Regions from separate parts of the Leuconostoc kimchii IMSNU 11154 genome, predicted to be linked through region 1. Evidence: riboswitches for the same ligand, from Rfam matches in the RefSeq annotation. Region 1 holds a riboswitch; each other region holds the start of a gene.
What was found. A riboswitch is a leader RNA that binds a small molecule or an ion and turns the genes downstream of it on or off. The one in region 1 is predicted to bind thiamine pyrophosphate.
Positions count from the first base shown of each region.

Region 2: another riboswitch for thiamine pyrophosphate. It lies ahead of thiE (thiamine phosphate synthase); the one in region 1 lies ahead of LKI_RS09250 (nucleoside 2-deoxyribosyltransferase).
Region 3: another riboswitch for thiamine pyrophosphate. It lies ahead of LKI_RS08030 (ECF transporter S component); the one in region 1 lies ahead of LKI_RS09250 (nucleoside 2-deoxyribosyltransferase).
Region 4: another riboswitch for thiamine pyrophosphate. It lies ahead of thiW (energy coupling factor transporter S component ThiW); the one in region 1 lies ahead of LKI_RS09250 (nucleoside 2-deoxyribosyltransferase).

Region 1 is NC_014136.1:1,737,330-1,740,503, reverse strand. It holds gene LKI_RS09255 (thymidylate synthase) at 1-770, opposite strand, end outside; gene LKI_RS09250 (nucleoside 2-deoxyribosyltransferase) at 805-1,248, opposite strand; TPP riboswitch at 1,359-1,466, opposite strand; gene LKI_RS09245 (phosphoketolase family protein) at 1,817-3,174, shown strand, end outside.
Region 2 is NC_014136.1:762,006-765,179, forward strand. It holds gene LKI_RS04275 (cation:proton antiporter) at 1-251, shown strand, start outside; gene LKI_RS04280 (VOC family protein) at 333-1,163, opposite strand; TPP riboswitch at 1,403-1,500, shown strand; gene thiE (thiamine phosphate synthase) at 1,594-2,229, shown strand; gene thiS (sulfur carrier protein ThiS) at 2,269-2,469, shown strand; gene thiF (sulfur carrier protein ThiS adenylyltransferase ThiF) at 2,493-3,140, shown strand; gene LKI_RS04300 (thiazole synthase) at 3,159-3,174, shown strand, end outside.
Region 3 is NC_014136.1:1,475,672-1,478,845, forward strand. It holds gene LKI_RS08025 (ABC transporter ATP-binding protein) at 1-1,176, opposite strand, end outside; gene LKI_RS08030 (ECF transporter S component) at 1,169-1,750, opposite strand; TPP riboswitch at 1,899-1,988, opposite strand; gene LKI_RS08035 (dihydrofolate reductase family protein) at 2,089-2,637, shown strand; gene LKI_RS08040 (GNAT family N-acetyltransferase) at 2,623-3,159, opposite strand.
Region 4 is NC_014136.1:986,098-989,271, forward strand. It holds gene LKI_RS05375 (vWA domain-containing protein) at 1-580, shown strand, start outside; gene LKI_RS05380 (hypothetical protein) at 623-919, shown strand; gene LKI_RS05385 (hypothetical protein) at 916-1,425, shown strand; TPP riboswitch at 1,477-1,565, shown strand; gene thiW (energy coupling factor transporter S component ThiW) at 1,693-2,196, shown strand; gene thiM (hydroxyethylthiazole kinase) at 2,240-3,016, shown strand; gene thiD (bifunctional hydroxymethylpyrimidine kinase/phosphomethylpyrimidine kinase) at 3,009-3,174, shown strand, end outside.

The sequences.
Region 1 (3,174 bases):
TCTTCGTACGCCATCAATTCTTGAATCATATCCCAATTATTTTCGAGTGGCATCTCTGGAAATTTAAATTGTGCTTCGTTTGGCGTCTCTAACACATGCGTTACCCATAAATTATCAGGTTCATAGATGTGCATGGTGCCTACACTGTGATAATACTTTCCTACTGGTATATGGAGCTCACGCGCCATCAATTCTTGAATAAAGGTAAATGAGAAAACGTCACTCACAATACCGCGAAAAGCATCATTAGCTCGCATATAAGCAATCATATCTAGATGATTATCTCGAATAAAAAATTGTAGACCCAAAGTGCACGACACATCTAAATTGTTTGGAATAGCCAACTCACTGCCATCAAAAATTTGTAATACTGCACGTTTAGAATCTGGATCTTTGATTAATAAATCTTTAACATTTTGCCATTGACTTGATTGTTGACCTTTATCATTAAACAATTTCGATCCATAGGCAGTACCTGTTAAAATACGGCCATCCATTGAATAATCTGGCATTTTTTTATTATAGTAGCTGATGTAATCTAAGCGGTTATTACCTGTTAAATACCATAATACTTCGGCAAAATTAAATATAATATTACATTTTCTTTTTTGATTATAAATGCCTCTTTGTACTGGTTGATTAATCCTAAAATGATAGGCGATTTTTTCGCGACTTTGAAACCCTCGAGGTTGATTAAAAAAGTCAGCGTGGTTGTAAATGTCATTAAGTACAGACATATAGGCGCTATCAAAATTTTCATACGTTGACATCTTTCGTTTCCTCCTCTGTGATGACGTACAATCATTATTTGTCATTCAAAAATTGTTTAATTTTTAATAAACAATCTGCAGTATCTTTGTAATATAAATAATTGACGCGACTGATAGTTCCTAAACCTCTCACAAGATAAGCGTAGGTTGTATTTTCTTGTAAGAGCAAGACAATTGGTTTATCAAATGCCGAAGCCCAGCCTATTTCAATATGTGTACCAGGCGATGCTGGATACCCCGGAAATGCCATAAACAGATGGCATTTTTTTATTGCTTCAAAATCTGCCATGGTGCATTCATCTGGGGTCATCATATGTTGACCCCATCCCTCACGTTGATGCGCGTTATCGACAACAAAGTCTGCTTCTTCAAGTAGTTGCATCACCTGTTTAATTAAACTCATACTTTGTGAATCAACGACTTTGTCATGGGTTAATAGTTGTTTAAATGGTGCTGCCAAGAATACATGGTTTCTCAAGAAATATTCCTCCTAAAATTTAGAACATAGAAAAAGAGCGTTTGCAATCATTTTTGATACTGCAAACGCTCTAGATATAGTATGTCTATCTATAATGGCACCCTAGCGGCCCTTTATATTTCACACTTTCCTACGCTGTTTGCAACAGATCAGGTTCAAAGGGTTCAAAGACTATCACTTCTCTCTCAGCTTCTTGTGAAGCACCCCTAGTATGTTAATTAATCGATTAATAACAAACTGATTCTACCACATCACATTGACAATATGCAACTTATTATCAATGTTAAAACAAGCGTTGATATGTAAAAATCCTCTCCACTGTGCGCTTTTTCACGATATAAATAAAGTCCAATATGTTAATTGGTACGAACCAATTAACATATTGGTGTTGACTTTTATATAAATAACCTATACGATAGGTTTGTAAAAATAATGACGGCATCATAGCATGATAAATTTTTCAAAATACTTTGCAAAGTAATTTTTTCTGTGTTTCTTGCGATATTTTTTACAACGATTGCCCTGTGCATTTTACTTTAATCATATTAATTTGGAGGACTTAACTAACATGAGTATTGACTCAAAGAATTATCTTGATCATCTAGACGCTTACTGGCGAGCTACTAACTATTTATCAGTCGGTCAACTTTATTTATTGGATAACCCACTACTTAGAGAAGAACTGACAGCGGATCAGGTTAAAATTCATCCGATTGGTCACTGGGGAACAATTACAAGCCAAAACTTTATCTATGCACACCTTAACCGTGCAATCAATAAATTCAACTTGAACATGTTTTACGTTGAAGGACCTGGTCACGGTGGTCAAGTCATGATTTCAAATGCTTATTTAGATGGTAGCTATACTGAGGCCTTTCCAGAAATCACACAAGATACTGCTGGCATGCAAAAAATGTTCAAACGTTTTTCATTCCCTGGCGGTGTTGCATCACACGCTGATCCAAAAGTACCTGGGTCAATTCATGAAGGTGGTGCTTTAGGCTATTCTATCCTTCACGGTGCTGGTGCGGTTCTTGATAACCCTGACTTAGTTGCTGCTGTTGTCATTGGTGATGGTGAAGCTGAAACTGCACCGTTAGCTACTTCTTGGCATGTCAATAAGTTTTTAAATCCTAAAAACGATGGGACAGTCTTACCAATTTTAAACCTTAACGGATTCAAGATTGCTAACCCCACTGTCTTGTCACGTGAAACTGATGAAACACTAACACAATACTTTACTAGCCTCGGTTGGCATCCCTATTTTGTTAGTTCATTTGATAAGCCTATTATGCAAGTTCATGAAGAAATGGCCCACACAATGGATACCGTTTTTGAGGAAATTAAAGCTATTCGTGCGACTGCTGCAAGCCAAAGTAGCGAAGAAGTCACACGGCCAACATGGCCTATGATTGTATTGCGCTCACCAAAGGGCTGGACTGGTCCTAAGAGTTGGGACGGTCAACCGATTGAAAATTCATTCCGTGCTCACCAAATTCCAATCCCTGCAGATCAAAACCATCCTGAATATATCCCTGATTTGGTTAATTGGCTAAAGTCGTACCAACCTGAGGAATTATTTGATGAAGCTGGTCATTTAGCCCCAGAAATTCAAGAAGTATTACCTAAAAAGTCATTACGTATGGCTAATAACAGCGTGACAAACGCTGGTGTCGTTAAGCCACTTAATCTCCCAGATATTAATGATTATCTCGTTGATCGTCAAGTACCTGGTAATGATTTAGCGCAAGATGCTATTTTGTTAGGTGGTTATATTAGAGACCTCATCAAGCTAAACCCAACGAATTTCCGCGGCTTTGGTCCAGATGAAACAGCTTCGAATCGTTTCCAAGATGTCTTTGAAACGACTAATCGTCAATGGTTACTACCAATTAAAGAACCAAATGATCAATTCATGGCACCTGA
Region 2 (3,174 bases), 980 kb from region 1:
GCCTGTTAGCCGTCATCACAAAATTTGTCGGCTCATCAATTGGTGCTAGGCTGTCCGGCTTGAGTCGTCGCGTAGCTTATGCGATTGGTGCTGGCATGATATCAAGAGGTGAAATGGCACTAGTTATTATTCAAATTGGACTATCTTCACATATCATTAATTCTGCCACGTCTAGTGAGTTCATCGTGACTGTGATTATTTCAACTATCGTAGCGCCACTGATGATGAAGCCATTATTTGCAAAAGTTTAGCTAACTTATTTGTGATGAAAGTATGAGTTAAAAGCCCGATGTTTTAGACAGTGTTGCTTGTATAAAACATCGGGCTTTTAATTAATCCATACGACGAATGATTAATTGACTACCAAACGGATCGGTTAACCAGAGCTCGTTTGCTACAGGAGCAATGTTTTGATCAATTAGGTTGGTTTTAAGTAAATTAAAGTATGTGTGATCGACTGATACGGTCCAATTGAGCAAACCAGTATCATGTGCTTGGCGCAGTGTGGCATCAGGGCCTAACCAAGTATTATAGGCGTGATGATGGTGGTAGTGATTATGCGAATAGAAATGCGCACTGTCACCAACGGTTGATGTGAGTGCCATTTTCAAGGCGTCGATAAAAAACGCATCGCCACGGGTCAGATTATTACCAACAAAATGAAGATGACCGATGGCCATCTTAGCGGGGAACCCTGACCAATCAGTTTGTTTTTGTTGAAGTAATGCTTGAGCATCAACATCTTTTGTTCCCATTTGAACCAAGTCATTGTCCCATTGCCAAAGTTCTTTAGGGCGATCATGGTAAAGTTCAATGCCATTGCCATTAGGATCATTTAAATAAAAGGCCTCGCTGACATCATGGTCACCAGCACCTAAAGGATATTCAATTAATAGTAAGCGTTCAATGATACTTGCCAAGGAAGCTGTGTCAGGGAACAGTAGCGCGAAATGATACAGTCCTTGATGCGATTGGGTATTTTTATGACCATCAAATTGCAGTGTTAAAAATGGCGCATCACTTTTTGTGAAGGCATAAGAATAGACTTGGTGAGTCTCTTGGCTTTCTATCAAACCTAAAATATCGCGGTAGAAAGTACGCATCGCTGGTTCATTGTCTGCTCGTAGCGTTAAGTGTTGAATGTTATAAGTGATATTTAGCATGTTTTTTCTCTTTACTTATTATTTATAAGTAATATTAATGCTTTTTACAGGTTTTGTCTAGCAAAAAAATGACACCGATAATCATACCTTATCACTTGACGATATTGTAGAGGCGACGCATTTTATTTAACAGTATTTGCACCGAATTCATCGTCTTAATTAGTGTGTCAATATCAAGTTATTAAAAACTTGATATTGACACACACAATGACGTGGTGTACCATGAACGTATAATTAAATAAAGATATCTGGGGTGCCTAACGATTTCACAGGCTGAGAAATACCCATATAACCTGATCAGATTAGAATCTGCGTAGGAAGATATGATTGATAATATTATTTGTCGAACTGTTTTTTACGTGTTTTAACGTGAGGGGCAGTTTTTTTATGTTTTAGAATAGTTGACATAGTGAAAAGAGGATAGATAATTTTGGCTGATAAGAATATTGACTACACATTGTATTTAATTACAAACCGATATGATTATTCAGATGAGCAATTTTTGAATATTGTGTTTGAAGCTTGTGACAGCGGTGTAACCCTTGTTCAGTTAAGAGAAAAGGACGTCACAACAAAGCGATATTTTGATTTGGCAGTTGCGGTAAAGAAAATAACGGATAAATTTAAAGTTCCTTTAATTATCGATGATCGTGTCGATATTTGCTTGGCTGTCAATGCAGCTGGTGTACATATCGGGGATAATGAATTACCAGTTAAACGCGTACGTCAGTTGATTGGTAAAGACAAAATTTTGGGTGTATCAGTCAAAGATGTTCAACGCGCCAAAGAGGCTGAGGCTCAGGGAGCTGATTATTTTGGCGTTGGAGCGATTTATCCAACGAAAACAAAGGTCATTACAAAGCATACGACAATAGAAACCTTAAAAGATATTGTGAGTTGTGTTGATATACCAGTCAACGCTATTGGTGGCATTAAAGAAAATAATATTCTCAGTTTGAAAAATACAGGTATTTCTGGTGTTTGCATGGTGAGTGAAATCATGCAAGCGGAAGATGTACGTACGAAAGTGACTAATTGTTTAAAAAATGTTGAACAATTGATGTAACAATAAGTGTTCAATAAATAAAGAAAAGGTGGCGTAATTATGATTACAGTGAACGGCAAGACTGACACGTTGGCGCATGTTGGGCAAAGTATTTCGGAGTTGTTGAACTTACTCGAGGTACAAACAGCACGTGTTGTTGTTGAGCGCAATGGTGCGATTGTGACGCGAGAGGTTTATGATAGCTTATTGCTTGAAGACCAAGATGACATTGAAGTGATTTCATTTGTTGGTGGCGGTTGAGAAAAATGACGAGGATAAACAACATGGCAGAAATAAGTATTGATGGTGTAGCAGTCGATGACATTTATAAGCAAATGAAGACGCGCAATGTGGCTGGGACAGAAGATAAATTGGCACGTGCGCATGTCACAATTGCAGGTGCTGGCGGATTGGGATCTAATATTGCGATTGCATTGGCGCGTTCAGGTATTGGACATTTAACATTAATTGACTTTGATGTTGTTGATTATAGTAATTTAAATCGACAGCAATTTAAGCTGAGTCAAATTGGTGTGCCTAAAGTGATTGCCTTAAAGCAAAATATTTTAGAATTCAACCCATTTGTAGATATTACAACAGTGCAAACTCGCGTAACACATGAAAATGTTGAAGAACTATTTGAAACGAGCGATGTCATTTGTGAGGCGTTTGATGACCCAACAAGTAAAGCTGTTATTTTGCAATCGGCACGTGAATTCTTTCCAGAAAAACCGATTGTGATGGGCAATGGCTTAGCAGGGATACACAGTGCGAATCATATTGTGACTCGAAAGATGCGAAAAAATGTCTATATTTGTGGGGATCAAACAACTGCTGGGGTTGAAGGTTTGATGGCACCACGCGTCATCATATGTGCAGGGCATCAAGCAAACATGATATTACAACTGCTTGTTAACAAGATAGAGATTTAGTGATAAGAGGAAAAAATAATGGCACAAAATGATG
Region 3 (3,174 bases), 260 kb from region 1:
TAGCTTTTTCTGTTGGCCACCAGATAATTGATAAACAATGTGGTCACGAAGATCATTGAGATTTAACTGTGTTAACACTTGTGTCAGTTGATCATTATGCCAAATTTCAGGGAAGCGGCTTAATGATTGCGCTTGTTCTAATTCTTCGCGCACGGTCATGGCGACGAATTGTTGTTCAGCATTTTGAAAAACGAGTGCAACGTCTTGTACATGCCTAGCTATTTTACGCTTTGCAATATTTTCTTGCTGGTAAGTAATCGTACCACCGTAAAGGTATAATTTAACCAAAGCAGATAGTAGGGTTGATTTACCAACGCCGTTTGGTCCAGTGATAAGGATTCTTTTGCCTTTTGGAAATAAACGTGTCGTGCGAGATAACAGTGTCCGCTGACCACTTTCAAGTGTGACAGATTCAAGTGTCAGAATGCCTTTTTTTTCAGTAGGCAAAGACGTATGAAGCACGGGTTGGTTTGGTAATTTTGTCAAAATCTGTTGTCGCTCGTCTGGCAATGCATGATGTAAGCGACCAGCTGTCATAACAAAGATATCATCAATGGCATCAGCATAACCACTCCAATCGTGATCTGTGATTAAAATTGTTTTACCTTGACGTTGGTAGGATTTGATGACATCAATCAGTTGTAATCTTGCTGTGGGATCGACGTTTGCAAACGGTTCATCTAGCAATAAATATTCACTGTCTGCGGCTAAAACGGTAGCCAGTGCAACTTTTTGCTTTTCACCACCAGATAAATGTAATAAATCGTGATGCATAAAAGCTGTCATACCGACACTGTCTAGTGCATTTAGGATACGTTGTTCAATTTCTTCAGGTTTAACCTGTAAATTTTCAAGGCTAAATCGTAGTTCTTCAAAGGGTGTTTTCATGACAAATTGGCGTGCAGGATTTTGAAAAAGATAGCCAATGTGTGCAACACGCTGATAAGGTACAATGTCATGAACATCATAATTATCTAGCGTTAAGTTACCAGTTAATGACCCATCACTAAATGTTGGGTACAAACCAGATAGTAATTTAAGTAATGTCGATTTACCGCTACCGCTTGGACCGACAAGCAAGCTGAAACTGTTAGGTCGCAATTTAAGTGAAATATCGGTTAACACTGGTGTTTCGCGATAAGCAAAATTCACATGGTCAACCACTAACTCAGTCACGATGCAAAACACCAGCCTTTTCAATCAGTTTCTGAATGGCAACAACTAACACACCACCAAAGAATAGAAGTGAAACAAAGCGTGTTAAGAATAAGGCAATTAGAAGACCAATGTGATAAGAACCGTAGCCATCACGGACAGCAGACCAGATAAATGTCACAATTGTACCTGTGATTGCTGAGGCAAAAATACCACGCCATCCCCAGTTTTTGTAGCCCAAGACAGCAAATCCTGCTTCACTACCGATACCTTGAACAAGACCAGATAGCAAAGTTGCGACACCCCATTGGCCACCAAGTAACATTTCAACAGCAGCAGCGAAAACTTCACCTAAGACACCAGCACCAGCTTGGCGGATCAAAATGCTGGCCAGTGGTGCAGCCATCATCCAACCACCTAGTAGTAGTTCATTTGCAAATGGTGCTAAGCCCAAGGGCGTTAGGGCAGCTGATAATAAATTATAGATTGGACCAAGAACCCAAAAGATAAATCCAATAAAAACAGCGACGAATGCCAGTAGCAACACGTCACGAAGTGCCCAACGCGTTGATTTTGACTTTGAAATAGTTTGCATAGTATTATGCCTCCAAGAATTTTTTTGTAGTTGTTATTTTATGTCTGGTATACAAAATGGTTTAAAATTGAAATCATCCTCTTGAGATGTTTTCTAGGCAAATAAAAAACTCTTGGTTCATTTATGAGCCAAGAGTTTGCCTAGTACAACATCAAAAAAGCAATTCTCCCTTCGCTGGTATTAGCCAGATCAGGTTCAATGGGTGTTTCTCAGCCACGCGGCACCCCAGATTGTTAATATTAAACTACAGGTTAAATTTAACATATATTTTATATTAATGCAACTATGTTAACATGAAGTATAGTCAATTGTGATGCTAAAAAAGAAAGAGGTGTATCATGCGACACGTTGTTTTTTATGGCGCAATCAGTTTGGATGGTTTTTTATCCGATGAAAACGATGATTTGCAGTGGTTGTTCGACACGAACTTAAATAATCAGTCAACTTATGAAGCGTTCGAAAAAACAGTTGGCACATTTGTCATGGGTCGAAAAACTTTTGACATGACCAAACAACTTATGGGTGACGAAATACTTTATGAAGGCAAAGAAAAAGTTGTTTTTTCACGGGGCCAGCATGAGAATATAAAAGATGTCACCTATGTTTCAGGAGATATTGTAAAGATTATTAAAGGTTATCAACAACAATCTGGTGGTAACATATGGATTATTGGTGGTGGTGGCATTTTAAAACCATTACTTGAAGCGCATATGGTTGATGAGTTATGGGTACAAATTGTGCCGGTATTACTCGGACGAGGAAAGCGATTGTTTGAACCAGGTGACTACCGCTATCGCCTGCAAACAATTGGCACGACTCAATTAGGTGAAATGACAGAAATACATTTCAAACGAGTGGATGAATCGTTTAGCTCACTTCCTACTTGATACTATCTCAGTACGCAGAATACCATATTTGATAGAGTCGTAATAGTGACCTTGCCAATAGCGTACTTGTCGTATAGTACCTTCATGTACAAAACCTGCTTTTTTACTTACACGTACCATTCCGGCGTTACCAGACCATGTTGTGAGACCAATATGTGGCAGTTGGTCATGTTGTGCGAAAAGATCTAATATCCAAATTTTTATCGCACTGGTGGCAATACTTTTACCCCAATCACTTTTTTGATAAATAATGATACCAATTTCTAACCAATGTTGCAGGTTCCCATCAGCCCAATGTGCAGAAACCTCACCGACAATCCGATGGTTAAAATAAATTAAGCGATGATGCGTACTATTAATTAAATGGTACGCTTTTTGTTGAAATTCATGCCATGTTGGGATAGGGTCACGAAAATAGGGACCATTGAAGGCCATCCAAGTGCGATCAGCTAATCTGCCATATTCAATATCATAAACGTGTTGCATTGCTTCCTGTGAAAAAGGTTCAAGGGTAATATTCATATATTTTCCTCCTAA
Region 4 (3,174 bases), 750 kb from region 1:
CACGAAGTTATCTGGTCGTGGTAAAATAGACAGTCGTGTACAACAACAAATTGATGAGATTGTCGTACCGAAACGTCATTGGCGATCAGTGTTACGTATGGGGTTAAGTCAAATGCCGAATAAACGTCAGTCATCTCGTGCACGGTTTAATCGAAGACAAGCTTATCGTTTAGATTTATTAGGCGAAATTAGTACATATGATGCACAGGTTGCTGTTTTTATTGATAATTCTGCCTCGATTTCTAACCAGCAAGTCGGGCAGATGTTGGCCACTGTTTTACAGCTAACACAACAACTTGATGCTGACGTGCGTGTTTTCTCTTTTGATACACAGGTTCACGATATTAAAAAAGTGACAAAGTGGGTACGACATGCAGGCGGTGGGACAACATTTCAATGTATTTTTGATACCTTGTTAGAACGCCAGTTCAACCCGATGCAGACCGTTGTCATCATTCTAACTGATGGTGAAGGTGAAAAAAGTCAGTTAAAAACAAAATTTAAGCATGTGTACTGGTTACTACCACCCCAAAAAACGCTAAGTATCCAGAAGCCTTTTGGTCAAATATTACGCTTTTGAGCGTACACGCTATCATCAAGTTCAGACATACAAGAGGTTAAAATGACTGAAAAATTAAATCCAACAGATTTACGTAGTTTTATTAACAAAGACGGTCGTTTTAAACGCGCTGAAGCCTTACTCAATAATCATTGGGAATCACTCATTTTGAATGATACGTGGGGTATGATGTTAATTACCTTAGCAGACATTACCTTTGCTAAAAAATTAAGCGCTGCAAATTTGGTAACAACAACTGTTGATTTGACAACGTTTGCCGGTGTACAGGCATTTATTTTATCAAATCAAACACGGCTATCACCAAATGTTGTCAACGCACTAAAGGAGCCTTTTTTATGAAAATTAATTTAGTGTTAGCGCCAGAACAAGAACCTGCTGAACTTTTAGCCTTGCAATCGATGCATCCAACAAACTGTTTTTATTTGGCCAAAGAGTCGCAACTGGCTGGTACAAATATGTTAATTTTAGATGATCCGGATTTAGTCGATAAGTTTCAACGGCCTATTAGTTTTGATAGCGTGATTATTTCTGGATTATTGCAAGGTCAAGTGATACATCAAATAGCCTTTCAAACTAAAGGTCATCAAGATGAACTGGTGACACAATTGCTACCTGATGATGCTGTTTTGGCACAAAATAGCCAAGGTAAGGCTGAGTTCATGTTGTGGAGTTTTTGGCCCGATCATTCGGCATTGGCTGATTATTTGGTGAGTGATAACTATACGCAGATGAAACAATTAATGAAAAATCCCTATACAACAAGTTACACACATGTCACTTCAGAAAGTCAATTATCACTGACACATCAGATGCGGGATTTTGATAATCAAACATGGTGGGGATAATTTCCTCTTGCATAGGGCACTATTCTGGTCTACAATAAATGCATAAACTAATATTTTTATCTGGGGTGCCGTTTGGCTGAGAAATACTCATTGAACCTGATCACGATAATGCGTGCGAAGGGAGATACGTTGACAAATATGAAATTACAGCATAATGATGCCTACTTTTATAACTGTTGACTGTTTTTCCTTTGTGAAAATCAGTCAACAGTTTTTTATGTTAAAAAGTGCGAACCATTTTTTAGACAAAAGGAGATCATTTTGGAAATGAGACAAGGTATAGGAACGAATAAGGTATTGCGTAAACTCGCGTTGTCCGGCGTTATCACGGCGTTATCATTTGCAACGTCAAGTGTTGTCGTATTGCCTAATATGGCACCTTTTCAACACTTTTTTAATGTCATAACGGTCGTCATTCTCGGGCCATGGTATGCAGTTGCTATCGCATTTTTAACAGGTGGGTTGCGTATGATTTTAGCTGGTCGCACGATTTTGGCTATCGTTGGTGCCATATTTGGTGCCGCTATTGGCGGTATTTTATATCGTCTGACTGGTAAGTATATTGCTGTAGTTATTGGCGAAATCATTGGAACAGGGATCGTTTCAGCGATTGTTTCAGTACCAGTGATGAACTATCTTTACCACGCTAAAGTACCAAGTATTTATTTTTATGTTCCGTTCTTCTTGCCGGCAGCCGTAGTCGGTGCAATGTTGGGATACATCTTTTTAAAGTTTATGAAACAAACGAAACTATTAGACAAGCTACAGTGAAACATATTAATCAAGTAACGAAAGATTAAAGGATGGTAAAATAATGGATTTATTAGAATTAAAATCAAAAACACCGTTAGTTTTTAACTATGCAAATTATGTGACGCCACAATTTGTTGCCAATGTCGTTAACGTTGTGGGAGGCTCACCAATTATGGCACGTGAAATTGACGAGTTTAATGACTTGGTAGCTATCAGTGATGCTGTGGTCGTCAATACAGGGACTTGGAGACGGTCAGAACTACCTGAAACAATTAAACTCATTCAAATAGCTAATCAAGCCAAAAAAGTTGTGGTTTTGGATCCTGTTGCTGTTGGTATCCCTTCAAGAAGTGTACCAGTTAAAGCTGTGATGACTGACTCACAAGTTAATGTTATTCGTGGTAACGCTGCCGAAATCGCGTGGTTTGCAGGAATTGATTTTACGAGTCATGGGATTGATGCCACAGGAAACGGTGACGTCCAAAAAATTGCCAGCTTGGCTGCGCAAAAAACAGGCGCTATTATTGCGCTCAGTGGTCAAACAGATGTCATCAGTGACGGACATACAACTCAAATGATTGCTGTTGATGTGCCACTTTTAGCGACAAATGTTGGGACAGGTGATGCCTTATCCGCTTTGGTGGGGATGTTTAATAGCGATGAAGTGACCGTAGAGAACACTGCTCGTGCTATGGCAATGATGAAGTTAGCAGGTGTGAGAGCAAGTCAAACAGTGAAAACACCTGGATATTTTGCCAATCAAGTGTTGGATGAATTATATTTAATTAAACAGGATGAATTAGAAGAATTCATACGTTCGGAGGTTCAAAATGGCTAATGAAACCCCACAAGTAATGACAATTGCTGGTACAGATTCTAGCGGTGGTGCAGGCGTATCTGCTGATTTAAAAACATTTTTTGCACACCACGTATATGGCGCGAATGTGATTGTATCAGTTACTGCTCAAAACACCATTGGCGTCCAGGATGTTCAAA